Regions from separate parts of the Lentzea sp. NPDC051213 genome, predicted to be linked through region 3. Evidence: riboswitches for the same ligand, from Rfam matches in the RefSeq annotation. Region 3 holds a riboswitch; each other region holds the start of a gene.
What was found. Region 3 has a riboswitch for cobalamin ahead of ACIA8G_RS14265 (FecCD family ABC transporter permease). Riboswitches for the same ligand answer to the same signal wherever they lie in the genome.
Positions count from the first base shown of each region.

Region 1: another riboswitch for cobalamin. It lies ahead of metE (5-methyltetrahydropteroyltriglutamate--homocysteine S-methyltransferase); the one in region 3 lies ahead of ACIA8G_RS14265 (FecCD family ABC transporter permease).
Region 2: another riboswitch for cobalamin. It lies ahead of cobN (cobaltochelatase subunit CobN); the one in region 3 lies ahead of ACIA8G_RS14265 (FecCD family ABC transporter permease).
Region 4: another riboswitch for cobalamin. It lies ahead of ACIA8G_RS38430 (putative cobaltochelatase); the one in region 3 lies ahead of ACIA8G_RS14265 (FecCD family ABC transporter permease).

Region 1 covers NZ_JBITEX010000001.1:771,888-777,010, reverse strand. Annotated here, with positions in the region: gene ACIA8G_RS03520 (amidohydrolase) at 1-81, opposite strand, end outside; gene ACIA8G_RS03515 (acyl-CoA thioesterase) at 78-467, opposite strand; gene ACIA8G_RS03510 (AMP-binding protein) at 464-1,840, opposite strand; gene ACIA8G_RS03505 (enoyl-CoA hydratase/isomerase family protein) at 1,833-2,573, opposite strand; gene ACIA8G_RS03500 (TetR/AcrR family transcriptional regulator) at 2,653-3,213, shown strand; cobalamin riboswitch at 3,212-3,413, shown strand; gene metE (5-methyltetrahydropteroyltriglutamate--homocysteine S-methyltransferase) at 3,521-5,123, shown strand, end outside.
Region 2 covers NZ_JBITEX010000007.1:324,897-330,019, reverse strand. Annotated here, with positions in the region: gene cobN (cobaltochelatase subunit CobN) at 1-2,591, opposite strand, end outside; cobalamin riboswitch at 2,626-2,764, opposite strand; gene ACIA8G_RS30200 (hypothetical protein) at 2,773-4,011, shown strand; gene ACIA8G_RS30195 (precorrin-8X methylmutase) at 4,008-4,628, shown strand; gene ACIA8G_RS30190 (precorrin-2 C(20)-methyltransferase) at 4,625-5,123, shown strand, end outside.
Region 3 covers NZ_JBITEX010000003.1:165,211-170,333, reverse strand. Annotated here, with positions in the region: gene ACIA8G_RS14285 (S8 family serine peptidase) at 1-418, shown strand, start outside; gene ACIA8G_RS14280 (3-isopropylmalate dehydrogenase) at 713-1,750, shown strand; gene ACIA8G_RS14275 (YciI family protein) at 1,807-2,226, opposite strand; gene ACIA8G_RS14270 (hypothetical protein) at 2,345-2,878, opposite strand; cobalamin riboswitch at 2,903-3,040, shown strand; gene ACIA8G_RS14265 (FecCD family ABC transporter permease) at 3,076-4,098, shown strand; gene ACIA8G_RS14260 (ABC transporter ATP-binding protein) at 4,098-4,838, shown strand; gene ACIA8G_RS14255 (ABC transporter substrate-binding protein) at 4,835-5,123, shown strand, end outside.
Region 4 covers NZ_JBITEX010000011.1:25,162-30,284, reverse strand. Annotated here, with positions in the region: gene ACIA8G_RS38440 (cobyrinate a,c-diamide synthase) at 1-93, opposite strand, end outside; gene cobO (cob(I)yrinic acid a,c-diamide adenosyltransferase) at 90-704, opposite strand; gene ACIA8G_RS38430 (putative cobaltochelatase) at 717-2,618, opposite strand; cobalamin riboswitch at 2,656-2,792, opposite strand; gene ACIA8G_RS38425 (MFS transporter) at 2,809-3,948, opposite strand; gene ACIA8G_RS38420 (threonine aldolase family protein) at 3,921-4,880, opposite strand; gene ACIA8G_RS38415 (hypothetical protein) at 4,903-5,123, opposite strand, start outside.

The sequences.
Region 1 (5,123 bases), on a different contig from region 3:
GCCCAGCACGGCCAGCGCGGAGGCCGGGCCGTCGAGGGTCACGAACTCCGCGTTCGTCAGCAGCAGATCCGCCTTGATCATGCGAGCTCCTCGAACGCCTTGCGGTACCAGTCGCTCCACGGCGCCGGACGGCCGTCGGCGTCGACCTTCACGATCACCCGGTAGCCCGAGGCGTAGTGGCCGCACCGGAAGCCGTACCGCGCGCTGGTGGTGCCGAGGTGGTCGGCGGTGATCTCCACCGGCAGCGGGCCGGGTGCGGTGAACGCGGCGTGGAACTCCACGTGCAGTTCGCGCACCACGTAGTTCAGGTCGGGGTCGCGGTCGGCGTACGACGACCACCCGAGGCCCAGGTCCTCGAACAACGCCGACTGCGCGCGCTCAACGTGCACGGCGAAGCGTGAGTTGTGCAGGGTGCCGTTGAGATCGAGTTCGTCGAAGAAGACCGGGCTGTCCCAGCGGAAGCTCACCGCAGTTGCTCCTTCGCGACGCGCTCGGACGGGGTGCGCGGCAGGTCGTCCCGGAACTCCCAGAACCGCGGCACCTTGAACGACGCCAGCCGTTCCGCGCAGAAGGAGGCCAGCTCGTCCGGCGACACGGAGCCCACGACGAACGCCTTGACCTCCTCGCCGCGGATCTCGTCCGGCACGCCGACCACGGCCGCGAGCCGCACCTCGGGATGGCTCATCAGCACTTCCTCGACCTCGTGCGCGGCCACGTTCTCGCCGCTGCGCCGGATCATGTCCTTGATCCGGCCCAGGTGGTAGACCCGGCCGTCCTCGATCCGCGCCAGGTCGCCGGTGCGGAACCAGCCGTCCAGAAAAGGCGAAGGCTGCCCGAGGTAGCCGTCCATCATGCCGGGGCCGCGCAGCCACAACTCGCCGTCGACGATCTTCGCCTCGCGATGTGCCGCGGGACGCCCAAGGCACCCGGTGCCGACGAACCGGTCGTGGTCGTCCGCGGTGATCCGCAGGTCAGCGCCGGTCTCGGTCATGCCGTACGCCTCGAACCAGCCCACGCCCCAGCGTTCTTCCAGTTCAGCGTGCAGTGCAGGCGGGATCGCGGAGGCCTGCACGACCCGCACCTGGTGCGAGCGATCCAGCGGGTCGGGTGGCATCCGCAGCAACAACGTCGGCATCGCGCCGAGGCAGTAGAAGTAGGTGACGCGGTGCTCGCGGACCTTCTCCCAGAACGTCGACGGGTGAAAGCCGTCCAGCACAACGAGATGTGCACCGGCGAGCAGCGCCGCGACGACGTTCCACTGTGGATCGATGTAGTAGAACGGTTGCGCGGTCAGCATCACGTCGTCGGAGCTCAGCCGGGGAAACTCCTCGACGAGGCTGCCGCCGAGCGTCATCCAGTAGGAGTGCGACAGCACGCACGCCTTGGGCTTGCCCGTGGTGCCCGAGGTGAACTGCAGGTTCACCGGCGCGGACACCGGTTCCTGCACGAACCCGTCGACCGGCTTGAGATCCTCGACGTGGTGCACGACCCGGCCGTCGAGCAACGGCCCGAACTCCTCCGTGCTCACCACGGCGACCGCTTCGGAGGTCGACAGCACGTGCTCGGCGTCGACCGAGCGGTACTTGACGTTGACCGGCACGGTCGTGGCGCCGAGCTTGATCAGCGCGAACCAGACCAGCGGGAACTCCGGCACGTTCCGCAGCATCAGACCGACCCGGTCGCCCGCCCGGATCCCCTTGTCCCGCAACGCCTGCGCGTACCCGTCGGACAGCGCATCGATCTCGGCGAACGTGAACGAGCCGCCCGGATCGAACGTCCAGGCGAGCCGCTTCGGCCAGCGCGCGGCAGCGGATTTCAGCGCGGTGATCAGGTCAGCCACGGCCGAACCCCTCTCGCGGCGCGTCACCCTCACCGGACAGGCTGGTCAGGATCGCGTGGTCGACCTCGGTCTCCAGGGCAGCCTCGAGCGACGAGTCCGCACCGAGATCCAGCACCCGTTTGGCCAGCGACACCGCGACCGGCGGCTGCGCGGCGATGTACCCGGCCAGTTCCAGCGCGGTCTTTTCGTGGTCGGAGCTGACCCGGTTGACCAGTCCCAACTCGCAGGCGCGGGCAGCGGGAATCCGCTCGCCCAGCAGGAGCAGTTCCTTGGCGCGCGGCAACCCGACCATCCGCGGCAGCAGGCCCGAGATCCCGCCGGTGACGCTCAGCCCGACGCTGACCTCGGGGAACCCGAAGCGCGCGTCCTCGTGCGCCACCACCAGATCGCACCCGAGCGCGAACTCGCAGCCCGCACCGAGCGCGTACCCGTGCACCGCGGCGATCACCACACCGGGAAACGCGCGGATCGCGCGCGTGACGTCCTGGATGCGGTCCAGCCTGGCCCGTGTCTGCGTGACCGTCTCGGCCGGCACCGGCTCCTTCAGGTCGTGCCCGGCGCAGAACGCCCTGCCGCGTCCCGCCAGCACCACCACCCGCGCCTCGTCGAGCCGGGCGGCGGCGAACGCACCCAGCAGGTCCTCCACCAGCGCCGGTACCACGGCGTTCAGCCGTTCCGGGCGGTTCAGGTGCACCTGCGCGATGCCCTCGGCACACGAGTAGTCGACGGTCATCTCTCCCCTTCGATCGATCGATCGATTGAGTCCGACGGTAAGGTCGCGCTACCGTGCCGGTCAAGGGAGAGGGCGAGTGATGTCGACTGAGGAACGGGTCCGCGAGGCGGCGGTGGCGTTGTTCGCCGAGCGCGGGTTCCACGGCACCGGCATCCGCGACCTCGCCCAGGCCGCCGGCCTCTCGTCGGCGACGCTCTACCACTACATGGGCACCAAGGAAGACCTGCTCGCCGCGATCATGCGCGCCAGCCTCACCGCGTTGATCGCCGCGGCCGAGCAGATCACCGGCGATCCACGTGAGCGACTGATCGCGCTGGTGCGGATGCACGTCCAGGCGCACGCCGAGAAGCCGCGCGAAACCCTCGTCGTGGACGGTGAGATGCGTGCCCTGACCGGGGAACGCCGCGCGGAGATCGTCGCCTTGCGCGACCGGTACGAGCAGTTCTGGCAGGACGCGATCAGCGAGGGGATCAAGGCGCGACAGCTGACGGTCGCGGAACCGAACGTCGCCCGCCTGGCCCTGCTGGAGATGTGCAGCGGCGTATCGCGCTGGTATTCGCCTGCAGGGCCGGTCAAGTTGAGTGATCTCACCATGCAATACGCGGGCATGGCGCTGGGCATGCTCGGTGCGGCCCGCTAGTCTCGGTCCTGCCAGCGGTTCACCGGTTCGTCCGGTGGAGCAAAAGGGAACCCGGTGCGAATCCGGGACTGCCCCGCAGCGGTGAGTGGGAACGAAAGCCGTCATACGCACTGGGTCTGCCAGATCTGGGAAGCGACGGCCGGTAGGGACAAGATCTGCGCCCACGAGTCCGAAGACCTGCCGCCGGTCCGCGCGCCACCAGGTGCGCGGTGCTCCGGAGCCTCTCGGGCGGGCCAACGGGCGCAGCTTCTGTGCTGCCCTGCGCGCGTGTCTCCGGTGCTTCCGCACGCTCGCGAGGAGAGAGCCTGTGACCATTGGCAGCACTGTTTTCGGTTATCCCCGCATCGGCCCGAAGCGCGAGCTGAAACGCGCGGTCGAGCAGTACTGGGCCGGCAAGATCGACGAAGCCGCCCTGCGGCGGACCGCGCGGCGACTCCGCGCCGACACCTGGACCGAGCTGTCCGAACTGGACTCGGTGCCGGGCAACACGTTCTCGTTCTACGACCAGGTGCTCGACACGGCGTTCCTGTTCGACGCCATCCCGCAACGGTTCCGCGACCTTGGACTGTCCGAACTGGACACCTACTTCGCCGCCGCGCGGGGCCGTGACGGCGCCACCGCGCTCGAGCTGACCAAGTGGTTCGACACGAACTACCACTACCTGGTGCCGGAACTGGGACCGGACACGGAGTTCCGGCTGGCCGGCGACAAGCCGATCGCGGAGTACCGCGAGGCCCGCGAGCTCGGCGTCACGACCCGGCCGGTGCTGCTCGGCCCGGTGACGTTCCTGCTGCTGGCCAAGCCGGCCCAGGCCGGTTTCGAACCGCTGGCGCTGCTGGACCGGCTGCTGGAGGCCTACACCGAGCTCCTCGGCCGGCTGCGTGCCGAGGGCGTGGAGTGGGTGCAGCTCGACGAACCGGCGTTCGCCGCCGACCGCACACCGGCCGAGCTCAACGCGTTGCGCCGCACGTATCGCACGTTGAGCGGCCTGCCCGGCCGGCCGAAGCTGCTGGTGACCGGCTACTACGGCGATCTGGGCCCGGCGCTGCCGATCCTGGCCGAGTCGCAGGTCGAGGCGATCGGCATCGACCTGGTCAGCGCGCCGGACACCTCGGTCGCCGTGCCCGCGTTGCGCGACAAGACGTTGGTGGCCGGTCTCGTCGACGGTCGCAACGTCTGGCGCACCGACCTGCACGCGGCACTGGCGAAGGCCGCGTCCCTGCTGGGTTCCGCGCGCGAGGTCGTCGTGTCGACCTCGTCCACGCTGCTGCACGTGCCGTACGACCTGGACGCCGAGAATCTCGAGCCGGACGTGCAGGCACGACTGGCCTTCGCACGGCAGAAGGTCCGCGAGGTCGTGCTGCTCGGTAAGGCGCTGCGCAACGGCGCGGACGGCGCGTGGGCCGATGAGGCCAAACGAACCGTGCCGTCGCCACGGCGTGATGACCACGTGCGGGCGCGCATCGAGTCGTTGCGGCCGGAGCACCGTTCCCGTGCGCCGTACGAGGACCGTGCCGCCGCCCAGCAGGCCCGGCTCGGCCTGCCGCCGCTCGCGACCACGACGATCGGCTCGTTCCCGCAGACCGGCGACATCCGCAAGGCGCGCGCGGCCGTGCGCAGCGGGGAGATCACCGAGGACGAGTACGTGCAGCGGATGCGGGACGAGATCGCTCGCGTGATCGATCTGCAGGAGGACATCGGCCTGGACGTGCTGGTGCACGGCGAGCCCGAGCGCAACGACATGGTCCAGTACTTCGCCGAACACCTGGACGGCTTCGCCAGCACGCAGTTCGGCTGGGTGCAGTCCTACGGCTCGCGGTGCGTGCGGCCGCCGATCATCCACGGTGACGTGTCACGGCCGAAGCCGATGACGGTGCCGTGGAGCACCTACGCGCAGTCGCTGACGGCCA
Region 2 (5,123 bases), on a different contig from region 3:
GGCCGCACACCCAGCAGCGCGAACACCTCGGCGATGTCGTCACCGGCCGTGCGCATCGCGGACGTTCCCCACACCGAGAGGCCGACGGACGGCGGCCATTCGCCGTCGTTGTCCGCGCGGTACCGCTCCAGCAGCGAGTCGGCCATGGCCTGGCCGGTCTCCCACGCGAGGCGCGACGGGATGGCCTTCGGGTCGACCGAGTAGAAGTTGCGGCCGGTCGGCAGCACGTTCACCAGGCCGCGCAACGGCGAACCGGACGGGCCGGCCGGGATGTAGCCGCCGTCCAGCGCGTGCAGCACGTTCGTCATCTCGTCCGTGGTGCGGGCAAGCCGTGGAACCACTTCCAGCGCGGCGAACTCGAGGATCTTCTGCACGTCAACGGATTCGTGCAGGGTCTTGGCGACTTCGGCGTCCCAGCCGGCGTCTTCCATGGCCTGGACGAGACCGCGCGCCTCTTCCTCGATGGCGTCGGTGTCTTCGCGCGACGTGGTCGTGAGCCCCAGCGCTTCCCGCAGGCCGGGCAGCGCGGCGACCTGGCCGCCCCACATCTGCCGTGCCTGCAGCATCGCGAGCACGAGGTTGACGCGCACGCTGCCGGTCGGTGCCTCGCCCAGGATGTGCAGGCCGTCGCGGATCTGGACGTCCTTGACCTCGCACAGCCAGCCGTCGACGTGCAGGATGAACTCGTCGAACTCCGCCTCGTGCGGCCGGTCCTCGAGACCGAGGTCGTGGTCGAGCTTCGCGGCCTGGATCAACGTCCAGATCTGCGCGCGGGCCGCCGGCAGCTTGGCCGGGTCCATCGCGGAGATGTTGCCGTACTCGTCGAGCAGTTGCTCCAGCCGCGCGATGTCGCCGTAGCTGTCCGCGCGGGCCATCGGCGGCACCAGGTGGTCGACCAGCGTGGCGTGCGCGCGGCGCTTGGCCTGCGTGCCCTCACCGGGGTCGTTGACGAGGAACGGGTAGACCAGCGGCAGATCGCCGAGCGCGGCGTCCGTGCCGCAGGATGCCGACATGCCAACGGTCTTGCCGGGCAACCACTCCAGGTTGCCGTGCTTGCCGACGTGCACGACCGCGTCCGCGCCGAACTGGGCCTCGATCCACCGGTACGCCGCGAGGTAGTGGTGCGACGGCGGCAGGTCGGGGTCGTGGTAGATCGCGATCGGGTTCTCGCCGAACCCGCGCGGCGGCTGCACGATGACGACGACGTTGCCCGACTGCAGCGCCGCCAGCACGATCTCGCCGTCCTTGGACTTCGAGTGGTCGACGAACAACGAGCCGGGCGCGTCACCCCAGTGTTCCTGCATCGACTCGCGGAAGTCGTCGGGCAGCGTCTCGTAGAACTCCCGGTAGTCCGCCGCCGCGATGCGCACGGGGTTGCTCTCGAACTGCTCCTGCGTCAGCCAGTCCGCGTCCTGGCCACCGGCCGCGATCAGCGCGTGGATCAACGCGTCGCCGTTCAACTCCTCGACGCCCGGCAGCTCGGTGCCGATGTCGTAGCCGTGCTCCTGCATGGCTTTCAGCAGCCGCACGGTCGACGCGGGCGTGTCGAGCCCGACCGCGTTGCCGATGCGGGAGTGCTTCGTCGGGTACGCCGACAGCATCACCGCGATCTTGCGCTCGCCGACCGGGATGTGCCGCAACCTTGCGTGCCGGACCGCGATGCCGGCGACGCGCAGCGCCCGTTCGGGATCGGCGACGTACACGGTGAGCCCGTCCTCGTCGATCTCCTTGAACGAGAACGGAACCGTGATGATCCGGCCGTCGAACTCGGGGATCGCGACCTGGGTCGCGGTGTCCAAAGGAGACAGTCCGTCGTCGTTCTCGTCCCACGACGCGCGGCTCGACGTCAGGCACAACCCCTGCAGGATCGGCACATCGAGCGCGGCCAGCGCACCGACGTCCCACGCGTCGTCGTCACCACCGGCAGACGCCTTCGCCGGATTCGTGCCACCGGCCGCGAGCACCGTCACGACCAGCGCGTCGGCCTGGCGCAGGGTGTCCAGCAGCTCGGGCTCGGCCGTGCGCAGCGACGAGCAGAAAACCGGCAGAGCCTTGCCGCCCTTGGCCTCGATCGCGTCGCACAGCGCGTGCACGAACGCCGTGTTCCCCGCAACGTGGTGCGCGCGGTAGTAGAGCACCGCGACCGTCGGGCCCTGCTGCGTGCTTTCCCGTTCCAGCACACCCCACGTGGGGGTGGCCGCGGGCGGCGCGAACCCGTGCCCGGTCAGCAGGATCGTGTCCTCGAGGAACTTGTGCAGCTCGGTGAGGTTCGCCGGCCCACCGTGCGCGAGGTAGAGGTGCGCCTCCGCGCAGACACCGCCAGGCACCGTGGACAGCTCCATCAACGCGGCGTCCGGCTGCTGCTCACCACCGAGCACGACCACCGGCAGCCCGCTGGCGAGCAACCAGTCCAGCCCTTCCTCCCACATCCGGCGTCCGCCGAGAATGCGCACCACCACGAGGCTGACCCCGTCGACCAGGGCCGGCAGATCGTCGGTGGTGAGTCGCGCGGGGTTGCCGAGCCGGTACTCGGCGCCACAGGCGCGCGCAGACAGCAGATCGGTGTCAGAGGTCGACAGCAGCAGGATCACGCAGGCTCCATCCCTCGTGGGGTCCTCGCCCCAGGTTGCGGGCAACGGGCGAAGCGGAGTTCCTGACTCCCAGCGGATTTGTTCGCTGGTCACAGTGGCGGGACCGCGCCGGATTCACACCGGCTTCCTCCTGCGCTTCGTCGTTCGGGCTCACCCTAACCGGCGGGTTACAGTCCGACCTATGCGTACTCACCCGGATGCCTGCCCAGGCGCCGTCGAGCTGCACCCCGCGGCCGACGGCGGCCTCGCGCGCATCCGGGTGCCGGGCGGCACGCTGTCGGCCGCGCAGTGGGACGTCGTGCGGGTGGCGGCGCTGGAGCTGGGATCCGGGTCGGTGGAGCTGACCTCGCGGGCGAACCTCCAGATCAGGGGCCTCGCGGACGGCGTGGAGCTGGGTGCGCGGCTGCGCGCCGCCGGGCTGCTGCCTTCCGATTCGCACGAGCGCATCCGCAACATCATCGCGGCGCCGTTGGAGGACAACCAGGCGCTGGTCGACGCGCTGGATCTGGCGTTGTGCGCGGATCCGGCGCTGGCGTCGCTGCCAGGGCGTTTCCTGGTCACGGTCGGGGCTGCGGTGAGTGGGCTGGGCGGTGACTTCGGCCTGGTCAGCGCTCCCGTGGGCGGGCTCGGCCCGGTCGACGACACGCTGAGCAGCCACAACGCCGCCCCAACCGAAACCGTCCTCCTCCTCGCAGGCCAGGACACCGGCATCCGAGTCACCGACCCGGTCGACGCCGTCATCGTGGCCGCCCGCCTCTTCCAGCAGCTCCGCGGCACCGCCTGGCGCCTGTCCGAAGTGGACGACGCTGTGCGGAAGATCACCGAACACTTCGGCGCCTCGAACGCCCCCAGAATCACTCCCGCTGTAACCCCGGTCACTCCCTCACCGGTGACCCCAGGCGTACCGCTGGGCCGCCTCGACGCCCACCGACTCCCCGGCATCCCGGTCCGCCTGACACCGTGGCGCAGCCTCGTCGTGCCGCCGGGCACCGACACCACCGGCCTGATCACCGACCCGGCCTCCCCGTGGCACGGCGTCAGCGCCTGCACCGGCCGCCCCGGCTGCGCGAACTCGCTCTCCGACGTACGGGCAGACGCGCGCGCATGGGTCGATGCACCACACCACACACACGCACCCGGCCGGGTACCCCCAATTTCGATCCTAGCCACCAGGCCCGACACCCCCGGCCTGACCACCAGCCCCGACACCCCCGGCCTGACCACCAGCCCCGACGCCCCCGGCCTGACCACCAGGCCCGACGCCCCAGGCCTAGCCAGGCCCGACACCCCCGGCCAGGTGCACTGGTCAGGATGTGCACGCCGCTGCGGCCGCCCCGCCGGCGATGTGATCGAGTTCGTCGCGACCGGCGACGGCTACCGCCGCATTACCGGCTCAGCCGGTGACGAGGAGATCGGGTGACGCAGTACATCAAGGACGGCGCGGAGATCTACCGCCGGTCCTTCGCCACCATTCGCGCGGAATCGGACCTCACCAGGTTCCCCGAGGACGTCGCCAGGGTCGTCGTGCGGATGATCCACTCGTGTGGGATGACCGACCTCCCGCAGGACATCGCCTACTCCCCCGACGTCGTGCGGAACGCCCGGCAAGCACTCCGAGACGGCGCCCCGATCCTGTGCGACGCCAACATGGTCGCGTCCGGCGTCACCCGCCGCCGGCTGCCGAAGGACAACGAGGTCCTCTGCTACCTGCAGGACCCGCGCACACCTGAACTGGCACAACGCATCGGCAACACCCGCAGCGCCGCCGCCCTTGAACTCCTCACGGACCGCTTCGGCGGCGCGGTGATCGCGATCGGCAACGCCCCGACCGCCCTGTTCCACCTGATCGACCTCATCAACGCCGGTGCCCCGCGACCAGCGGCGGTGCTCGGCATCCCGGTCGGTTTCATCGGCGCGCAAGAGTCGAAAGAAGCTTTGGCCGCAACGGATCTGGAGCACCTGGTGGTGCGCGGACGCCGGGGCGGCAGCGCCATGACGGCGGCAGCCATCAACGCGATCGCGAGCGAGGAAGAATGACGGGCAAGCTCTACGGCGTCGGCCTGGGTCCTGGCGACCCGGAACTCGTGACGGTCAAGGCCGCGCGGCTCATCACCGCGGCGGACGTGGTCGCGTTCCACAGCGCCCGGCACGGCCGCAGCGTCGCGAAGACCATTGCGCAGCCGTACTTCCGCGAGGGCCAGATCCAGGAGCAGCTGGTCTACCCGGTCACGACCGAGGACACCGACGACTACCAGGGCGAGATCGACCAGTTCTACGAGGAGGCCGCCGCCCGCCTCGCCGCGCACCTCGACGCCGGCCGCGACGTCGTGGTGCTCGCCGCGGGAGACCCGTTCTTCTACGGCTCCTACATGCACATGCACAAACGCCTCGCCGACCGCTACGAGTGGGAGGTCGTGCCGGGCGTGACGTCCGTGAGCGGCGCGAGTGCCGTCCTGGGCACGCCGCTCGTCGAACGCGACGAGGTCCTCACGATCCTGCCCGGCACCCTGCCGCCCGAGGAGCTCGCGGCGC
Region 3 (5,123 bases):
GGTCAACGGCCAGTTCGGCGATGTGGACACGAACACCGCCGACACCAACGTCGTGGTCCTGCCGGTGCTGCTCACGGCACTGGGCATCGACCCGGCGAAGGACACGTCGCGGATCTCGTACGTCGTCGGCACCGGCGGCTACTACGCGGCGCCGGGCAACGCGAACAAGCTGGTCGACGTCATCGACCGCAACCTGTCCTTCGACCCGCTCAAGCCGGGTCTGTGGGTGCAGGGCGGCGGCGACGCGGCGCTGTCCTACGTCGCCAAGCCGGGCACCGCGCTCGTGGTGAACCGGGACGAGGCGGCGCTGAAGGCAGACAAGTCCGAGGGCCTGCTGGTGCTCAACCACCACAACGCCAACGGCGATCGCGCGTCGGTCGTCACGGTCCGCTCAAGTGGACGAGGCTCCGCCTACTAGCAGCGTCTCCTCCGACGTTTCCTGACGTCACGCGGGGGCCCCGCGTTACCCCAGAGGTAACGCGGGGCCCCCGCGTTACTTTTGTGAGCAGGGGCCGTCACCCCTTGACGCGACAGCTGTACTGCGGTCGAGTGACACACGAAAGTGGGTAATGGGCCGTGTGGGTGTCCCGCAGTACGGGAGAGAACACCCCGAAGGGGTGTCCGGCATGCGGCGAGTGGCGGCGTTGCCGGTAGCCTTTCGCGAAGGAAAGTAGTCCCACTAATTGGGGACTGACACCTGGGAGGTGTGTGGATGCGGCTCGCAGTGATCCCAGGAGACGGGATCGGGCCCGAGGTCATCGCTGAGGCCCTGAAGGTCCTCGGCGAGGTCGTTCCGGCGGCCGAGATCACTCGCTACGACCTCGGCGCGGCGCGCTGGCACGCCACGGGAGAGTTGTTGCCCGAGTCGGTGCTCGGTGAGCTCCGCCAGCACGACGCGATCCTGCTCGGCGCGGTGGGCGATCCGTCGGTGCCGAGCGGAATTCTGGAGCGCGGTCTGCTCCTGCGTCTGCGCTTCGAACTCGACCACCACGTGAACCTCCGCCCCGCTCGTCTCTACCCCGGAGTCCGCAGCCCGCTCGCGGACCCGCCGGAGATCGACATGGTGGTGGTCCGCGAGGGCACCGAGGGCCCGTACGCGGGCAACGGCGGTCTGCTCCGCAAGGACACACCGCACGAGATCGCCACCGAGGTCTCGATCAACACGTCGTTCGGCGTGGAGCGCGTCGTCCGCGACGCCTTCGCCCGCGCGTCACTCCGCCCGCGCCGACACCTGACGCTGGTGCACAAGACGAACGTCCTCACGCACGCCGGCTCGTTGTGGTCGCGCGTCGTCGAGGAGGTCTCGTTGCAGCACCCGGACGTGACGGTGGCGTACCAGCACGTGGACGCGGCGACGATCCACCTGGTCACCGACCCCGGCCGGTACGACGTGATCGTGACGGACAACCTGTTCGGCGACATCCTGACCGACCTGGCCGCCGCCGTCACGGGCGGAATCGGCCTGGCCGCGTCGGGCAACATGGACGTGACGCGGCGCAACCCGTCGATGTTCGAGCCGGTGCACGGTTCCGCACCGGACATCGCGGGCCAGGGCATCGCGGACCCGACGGCCGCCGTGCTGTCGGTGGCACTGCTGCTCGACCACCTCGGCGAGCACGAGTCGTCCCGCCGGATCGAGGCCTCCGTGGCCTTCGATCTGGCGACCCGTGACCACCAGTCGCCTGGCCAGACCTACGCCATCGGTGACCGGCTCGCGGCGCTCGTTTCGTCGAACGTGCGCACGGGCTGAGGTTTCTTCGCACGTACCAAGGCCCGGCCGGGAGACTCCGGCCGGGCCTTGGTGTTTCAGAGCTGGCCGGTGGACTCACGCCACGCCCGCTCCTTCTTGATCCACTCGTTGTCCTGCGGGAACTCGTCGATCGTGGGAACGCGGCGGATCTCGGTCTTGAAGCCGGGCCCGGTCATCGGTGCGCGCTTGGCCCACTCGATCGCCTCTTCCTTGGAGGCGACGTTGATGATGTAGAAGCCGTTGAACAGCTCCTTGGTCTCGCCGTACGGGCCGTCCGTGACGACCGGCGGCTCGGTGGAGAAGTCGACGACCACGCCCTCGGAGGGGTCGGAGAGGCCTTCCGCGGCCAGCAACACGCCCGCGCGGATCATGTCGTCGTTGTACCGGCCGACCGTCTCCAGCATCTTCTCGAAGTCGAACTCGCCCATGTTCGCGAAGGCCTCGTCGGTCGCGCGCCAGATCATCATGAACTTCATGGTGTGTCTCCCTGCGTTCCGGGGGCCGCGTCAGGCCCTTGGCATCCACAGGTCGAACGGGCCGCATGCCGAATCGACAGCACACCCCGGAAGTTTTCGAACTTTCTTCCTTCGCAGATCACGCCAGCCACAGGACGAGGACGGCCAGCAGGAGCCAGTGCTGGGCGGCGACCACCACCGCCCGCCGGGACGGCCTGACCAGACGGGAGATCCCGAGGCTGAGCGGCACGAACAGCATGCCCACGACGAAGTAGGTCAGCGACAGCACCCAGAGGTCGATGATCGGGTTGATCTCGACCGGGATGTCCTGGTTGGACGTGACGAACAACGTGCTCATGAAGGTGACCAGGAGCAGGCCCAGGTAGACGGCCAGGTCGCGGCGCCAGAGGAACACCGGTAGCGGCGCGACCGCGATCGCCCAGCCGGTCAGCGCCTGAGGCAGCGACGCGCAGGCCACGGGCGTGCAGTAGATCCGCTCCAGCGCGTGGGCGATCGGCATGTGCCCGAAGCTGCCGGCGCTGACGCCCACGCAGATCATGACCAGCGCGATCCAGGCCGCGGTGGTCTCGTCCTTGAAGATCGTCGCCGCCGGGGTGCCGTGCTCGCGCCTCAACCGCTCGCGCCTCAACTGTCTTCGGGTACCGAGGTCCATGTCACCTAGACGACCTCGGTGGCGATTTTGTGCACAAGCGCGGGTTACAGTGCGGACGTCGTGCACGGGGGAAGTCCGGTCGAAATCCGGCGCTGACCCGCAACGGTAGGTCCCCATCACCGGGGGCGAGCCCGAATACCCGCACACGGCTGTCCAACAAGCTCCGACTCCTGCCGTGGATTGCGGGAAGGGACCAAGTGATCGCGAAGATCAGCGCGCTCGTCGGCGTGCTCGCCATCAGCATCGTGGCGGGCGTTGCGCTCGGGCCTGTCAGCATTCCGTTCGGGCAGACAGCCGAACTCCTGCACGCCGCCATCGCCGGCGGGGTGATTCCGGCGGACCTCGCCGGGCAGTACCACATCGTCTGGGACATCCGGCTGCCTCGCGTGCTGCTCGCCGCCGTGGTCGGGGCCGGGCTCGCCGCCGTCGGCGTGGCCATGCAGGCGATGGTGCGCAACGCGTTGGCCGACCCGTACGTGCTCGGCATCTCCTCGGGTGCGAGCGTGGGGGCGATCGCCGTGGCGACGCTCGGGGTGTTCTCCTCGCTCGGGGTCTACGCGATGTCGTTCGGCGCGTTCGTGACCGCGCTGGCGGCGAGCGTGCTCGTCTACCTCACCGCACGCACGAACCGCGGACTAACGCCGCTGAAGCTGGTGCTGACCGGCACCGCGCTCGGCTACGGGTTCTCCGCCGTCGCGATGCTGCTCGTCTTCCAGGCGCCGCGCGGTGACGCCTCGCGCGCCGCCATGCTGTGGCTGCTCGGCAGTCTGGGCGGGGCCAGTTGGCAGTCGTTGCCCGTGGCCGCGCTGGTGACCGCACTCGGCATCGCCTACCTGCTGACCAAGGCGCGGCCTCTCAACGCGTTGGCGATGGGGGACGAGACCGCGACCACGCTAGGCGTGCCCGTGCAACGCCTGCGCACCCACCTGTTCCTCATCACCGCCGCCATGACCGGTGTGCTGGTCGCGGTCAGCGGCGCCGTCGGGTTCGTCGGGCTGATGCTTCCGCACCTGACGCGCATGGTCGTGGGCGCGGATCACCGCAAGGTGCTGCCGCTGGTGCCGCTCGCGGGCGCCAGCTTCCTGGTCTGGGTGGACGTCGCGGCACGCCTGCTGGCGGCACCGGAAGAGCTGCCGCTGGGCGTGATCACCGCCGCGCTCGGGGTGCCCTGTTTCGTGTTCCTCATGCGCCGCAAGGCCTACGTCTTCGGAGGACGCTGATGCTGGTCGAACTGCGCGGCGTGACCGTCAAGGGCATCGTCGAGGACATCACCTTCCGCGCGGAGAACGAGGTCGTCGGCATCGTCGGCCCCAACGGCAGCGGCAAGTCGACCACGCTGCGCTGCGTCTACCGGGCGCTGAAGCCGACCGGGGGAGCCGTGCTGGTCGGCGGCGAGAACGTCCACAAGCGACTGAACGTCGCCAGGGACCTGGCCGCCCTCACCCAGGAGTCGCAGGTCGAGTTCGACTTCACGGTCGCCGAGGTCGTGGAGATGGGCAGGTTGCCGCACGAGCGCGACCCGGCGAGGGACGTGCGCGTCTGCGCCGAGGCACTGGCCACAGTGGACGCCTCGCACCTGGCGGGCAGGAGCTTCCTCAGCCTGTCCGGCGGCGAGCGCCAGCGCGTGCTCATCGCCAGGGCCCTCGCGCAGGAACCGAACGTGCTCGTGCTCGACGAGCCCACCAACCACCTCGACATCCGCCACCAGATCGACGTGCTGCGCCTGACGCGCGATCTCGGCAGGACCGTCATCACCGTGCTGCACGACCTCAACCTCGCGGCGTCCTACTGCGACACGTTGTACGTGCTCGACGAAGGACGGCTCGTCGCCGGCGGCACCCCGCACGAGGTCCTCACCCCGGAACTGATCGCCAAGGTCTTCCACGTCACCGCGCACGTCGTCACCCACCCCACCACGGGAGTTCCCCAGCTCCTGTTCGACCAGGAGGTCACCCCTTGAGAACCGCCCTCGCCGTCGCCACCCTGCTGCTCGTCACGGGCTGCGGCGCCACGGTCGCGCAGGACACCTCGAAGTCCGACCCGGTGACCGTCAAGAACTGCGGCCAGGACGTCACGTTCGACAAGGTGCCGTCCAAAGTGGTCACCAACGACACCGGCATCACCGAGCTGATGTTCGCGCTGGGCCTCAAGGACCGCATGGCCGGGTACGTGGTGGACGGCACCGACACCGTCGACGTCCGCACGTCTCCGTGGAAGGCCGACTTCGACAGTGTGAAGCACCTGT
Region 4 (5,123 bases), on a different contig from region 3:
CGACCCGGCCCGGCGCAACGCGGCCATGAGGCCCGTCGCGACCGTGGTCTTGCCGCTGCCCGAGGCGGGGGCCGCGACGACCAGCCGATTCACCACTCGATCCCCCGCTGTCCCTTCTGGCCGGCGTCCATCGGGTGCTTGACCTTGGTCATCTCCACCACGAGGTCGGCTGCGTCGATCAACTTCTCCGGCGCGTACCGGCCGGTGATCACCACGTGCTGGTGGCCGGGGCGGTCGGCGAGCGTCTGGACGACCTCGTCCACGTCGATCCAGCCCCAGTGCAGCGGGTAGGTGAACTCGTCGAGCACGTAGAAGCCGTGACGTTCGGACCGGAGCCGGCGCTGGATCTCGTGCCAGCCTTCGAGTGCGGCCGCGGCGTGGTCGTCCTCGGTGCCCTGCTTGCGTGACCAGGACCAGCCCTCGCCCATCTTGTGCCACTCGACGGCGCCGCCCTCGCCGGTCTCCTCGTGCAGCCGGCCGAGCGCCTTGAACGCGGACTCCTCGCCCACCTTCCACTTGGCGGACTTCACGAACTGGAACACGCCGATGTCCCAGCCCTGGTTCCAGCCGCGCAGCGCCATGCCGAACGCGGACGTCGACTTCCCCTTCATCTCACCGGTGTGCAGCATCAGCAACGGCCGGTTGCGGCGCTGCCGGGTGGTCAGGCCGTCCTTCGGCACCTCGGTGGGTTGTCCCTGTGGCACTGGGGTTTCTCCTTAAGCCGCGCGGACCACGCCAGCGAGGTGGTCGGCGCTGAGCTGGTCGAGCCGGACGCAGGTGCCCTGGAGCGCCTCGGCGATCTTCTGCGCGAGGCCGAGCCGGATGTGGCCCTGTTCGCAGTCCACGACCACGACCGCGGTCTGCTCGAGCAGGCCCGCCGCCTTGATCGCGTCCTTCATCGGGTCGCCGCCGAGGCCGCTCGAGGTGGCGCGGCCGTCCGTCAGCAGCACCACGAGCGGGCGCTTCTGCGGGTCGCGCAGCCGTTCGATCTCCAGCACCCGGTGCGCCTTGAGCAGCCCGTCCGCGAGCGGCGTCCTGCCACCGGTGCGCATCTTCTTGAGGCGCGTCGCGGCCGCGTCCACGGACGTCGTCGGGGGCAGGGCGACCTCGGCGGTCTGGCCGCGGAACGTCACCACGCCCACCTTGTCGCGCCGCTGGTAGGCGTCGCGCAGCAACGAGACGACCGCGCCGCTGACGGCCGACATCCGCTGCCGCGCGGCCATCGAGCCGGAGGCGTCGACGACGAACAGGATGAGGTTCGATTCCTTGCCCTCGCGGACCGCCCTGCGGAGGTCGGCGCCGGTGAGGACGAGCCCGGGACCGCTGCGGCCACGTGCGTTCTGGTGCGGTGCCGCGTTCGTCAGCGTGTCGACGAGGTGCAGCCCGTTGCCGTCCACTTTGGAGGAACGGACGATCCGGCCGGTGCGGGCGCGGGCCCTGGAACGCTTGCCCGGCGCGCCTTCCCCGACACCGGGGACCTCCAGCAGCCGCGCCTTGAACGCGGGCGCGGGTTCCGGCGCGGGCCGGTCGTTGGGCGCGTTCCCGTTGCCCGCCGGGCCTTCCTGCGGTTCGGGCAGCTCGCCACCACCGGGACCGTCGTCGTCCGGTCCCTCTGGCTCTTCGGCGTGCTCGGCGGCCTGGCGCATCGCGTCCTCGAGCTGCTGCTCCTCGATACCCGGCTCGTCGAACGGGTCACGCCGCCGCCGGTGCGGCAGCGCGAGCCGGACCCCGACCTCGACGTCCGACTCCTCGACCTGCTCGCTGCCCCGCCACGCGGCGTGCGCGGTGGCGGCACGGGCGACCACGAGGTCCGCGCGCATGCCGTCGACCTCGAAAGCCGCGCAGACAGCGGCGATCCGGCGCAGCTCACTGTCCGGAAGGGACACCGCCTTGAGGTTCTCCCGCGCGGTGGTGATCTGCTGCTTGAGCTTGGCGTCCTCCGCCGCCCACTGCCCGGCGAACGTCACGGGGTCGGCCTCGTAGGCGAGCCGGCGCCTGATCACCTCGGTGCGGATGTGCACGTCCCGCGCGGCCTTGACCGCCACGGTCAGCCCGAACCGGTCGAGCAGCTGCGGCCGCAGCTCGCCCTCCTCCGGGTTCATCGTGCCGACCAGCAGGAACTGCGACGGGTGCGACACCGAGACGCCTTCGCGCTCGACGTGTGCGCGCCCCATCGCGGCGGCGTCGAGCAGCAGGTCGACCAGGTGGTCGTGCAGCAGGTTGACCTCGTCGACGTAGAGCACGCCCCGGTGCGCGGCGGCGAGCAGTCCCGGTTGGAACGCCCGCACGCCCTCGGTCAGCGCCTTCTCCAGGTCGAGCGACCCCACCAGCCGGTCCTCGGTGGCGCCGACGGGCAGCTCGATCAGCCTCGCGGGCCGCCGTTCGATCCGTTCGTGCGGCGCGTCCGGGCAGTCGGTGGTGCCGGGCGCGCACCCGAAGCGACAGCCTTCGGAGACTTGGAGTTCCGGCAGCAGCGCGGCCAGGGCACGCACGATCGTCGACTTCGCGGTCCCCTTCTCGCCGCGCACGAGTACGCCGCCGATGCCGGGATGCACGGCGTTCAGCAAGAGGGCCAGCCGGAGGTCGTCGTGACCGACGACAGCCGAAAAGGGGAACATGCTCGGCGAAGTCCTTCCTCGGGTGTCCACGCCCGCGGTCGGTGATCAAGAGGGGGACGAGTTCCTGACTCCCGGTTTCTCCAGATCCGGTCACAGTCGCGGGACGGCGCCGGATTCGCACCGGCTTCCTCGTACACCCCTCACAGCCCCGGCATCGTCGCATTTCGCCGGGGACGGACCAACCCCGCAGTCAGGTGGCCTTCACGACAGAGCGCTCCGCCGACGCGCTGACCCCGATGATCACCAGCGTGATCACGACCCCGATGAGGATCGCGGTCGACGCACCGGACAGCTCCAGCGCCACCGCCGAGATCGACGCGGACCCGCCGTACCCGATCCCGGCGAAGGCGTACATGACCGAGTACGCGGCCGCGTGAGCGTGCGTCGGCAGGCGTTCACGCAGGGAGAGGCTCCGCGACACCATCGCCCCTGCCTGGAACAACCCCGCGAACAGCAGACCGACGGTGATGCCCGGCAGACCTGGCAGGAAGACCGTGATGCCGATGCACAGCGCCATGCCGACGAGCAGCACCAGGCTGTGCAGCCGCACCGACCCAGGCCAGGTGCGCAGGCCGTAGATCAGCGCGCCGGCCGCGCAGGCGAGCGCGAACCAGGTGAGCATCGGCCCCGACCAGCCGTAGGCGATGCCCCGTTCCTCGAGCAGCGCGGGCAGCATCAGCTCGGTCGCCGCGAACAGCGCGTTCGACGCCGAGCTGGTGAGGAAGATCGGCCACGCGGCGAGCAGTGACCGGCTGATCGGCGCGGTGACGCGTTCGGGTTCCGGCAGCCACCCCAGTGTCACTGCCGCCACCAGCAGGAACGCGGCCGCCACCAGCATCGGGGCGCCGGGGTGGATCAGGAACGACAGCGCCGCGGCCAGCGCGGGTGCCGCCGCCCACACGATCTGCGACAGCACGGCCTCGGCGCTCAGCGCCCGTGCGACCTTCTCCTCCCGCACGAGCGAGGTCAGCATCGCGCGGGTGCCGCCGGGCGCGGCCGCCGGTGCGGCTCCGGCGAGGAACACCAGCGCGAGCAGCACCACCCCGTCGGCGAACGGCGTCGCGGCGAACGCGAGTGCGCCGACGACCAGACCCGCCGGCAGCTGGCGGCGGGAGCGGCCCAGCCGGGCGCCGAGCACGGAGGCGCCCACGATCTCGCCGATCACGTACACCGCGGTCGCGATCGCGCCGAACGAGAAGCCGCCGGTGCCCGCTCGCCCTAGGAACACCAGCGAGATCGGTGCCATCGCGACGGGCAGGCGGCTGCCGACCGCGACCAGGCCCCAGAGCCAGAGCTGCCGGGTCACAGCAGGCCGGTGAAGTGCTGCCAAGCCTCCCGGACCTCCTCGCCCGTCCACTCCAGCGCCGGACCGGCAACAGTGACCTCGGTCTTGGCCAGCCGCCCATCCCGCCAGAACTTCCCGAGGAACTTCCCGCTCAGCTCAGTCAGCCGAGCCGGGTCACCCGGCAGGTGCAGCGAGAACTGGTGCGTGTGCGGCTCCGGCTGCCCCATCGCCTCCGCCACGACCTTGGCGTGCGCCACGTAGGAACCCAACCGAGGCAGCACGGTGTCCAGGCCGTGCAGCGCGGAGAGCGCGGCGGGCCACTGCTGGAACAGCATGCCGCCGTACCGGTGCCGCCAGACCCGCGCCTGGTCGACGAAGTCCTGGGTGCCAGCCAAAGCCGCCCCCGAGATGCCTTCCAAAGACTTGTAGAACGACACGTAGACCGAGTCGAACAGCCCGGCGATCTCCTCCAGCGGCTTGCCCAGCCCGTACGTGCTCTCCCACAACCGCGCGCCGTCGAGGTGCACGACCGCGTCCCGTTCGCGGGCGGCGTCGACGACCGAGGTGAGCTCGTCCCGGGTCGGCAGGATGAAGCCGGCCTCGCGGTCGGGTACCTCGACCAGCAGCGTGCCGAACGGCTCGGGGCAGGTGGCCACCTCGTCGTTGCCGACCTTGATCGGGCGAAGACCGGACAGCACGGTCAGCGCGTCGTCCTCGTGGGTGATCGGGTGCGCCTGCGGGTGCATCGCCACGATCGGGTTGTGCGTGCGGTCGGCCCAGCACTTGAGCGCGATCTGCTGCGCCATCGTCCCCGTCGGCACGAACAACGCCGCCTCGGTGCCCAGCAGCTGCGCTACCCGCGTCTCCAGCGCGCCTACCGGGCCGCCGTCGCCGTAGCGGTCCGGATCCACGTCCGGGACCGGGCCGAGCGTCTCTAGCAGCGTCCTCTTGGTGACTCCGGAGAGCTGACGGTTCATCACCCAGGCATCAAACCTCAGGTCAACGACTCACGGCCACCGACTTAGGCGCGCGGAACGACAGGAGGTTCAGCCACTCGGGAACTCCACCGTCCAACCGCAACGACGGCTCGTGCGTGGCGACGGTCCGCAGCACCACCGCTGCTTCCAGCCGCGCCAGCCCGGCGCCGAGACAGAAGTGGCGCCCGTACCCGAACGCCAGGTGCCGAGGGTCGTTCTCCTTGCCGCTCAACAACAACACGA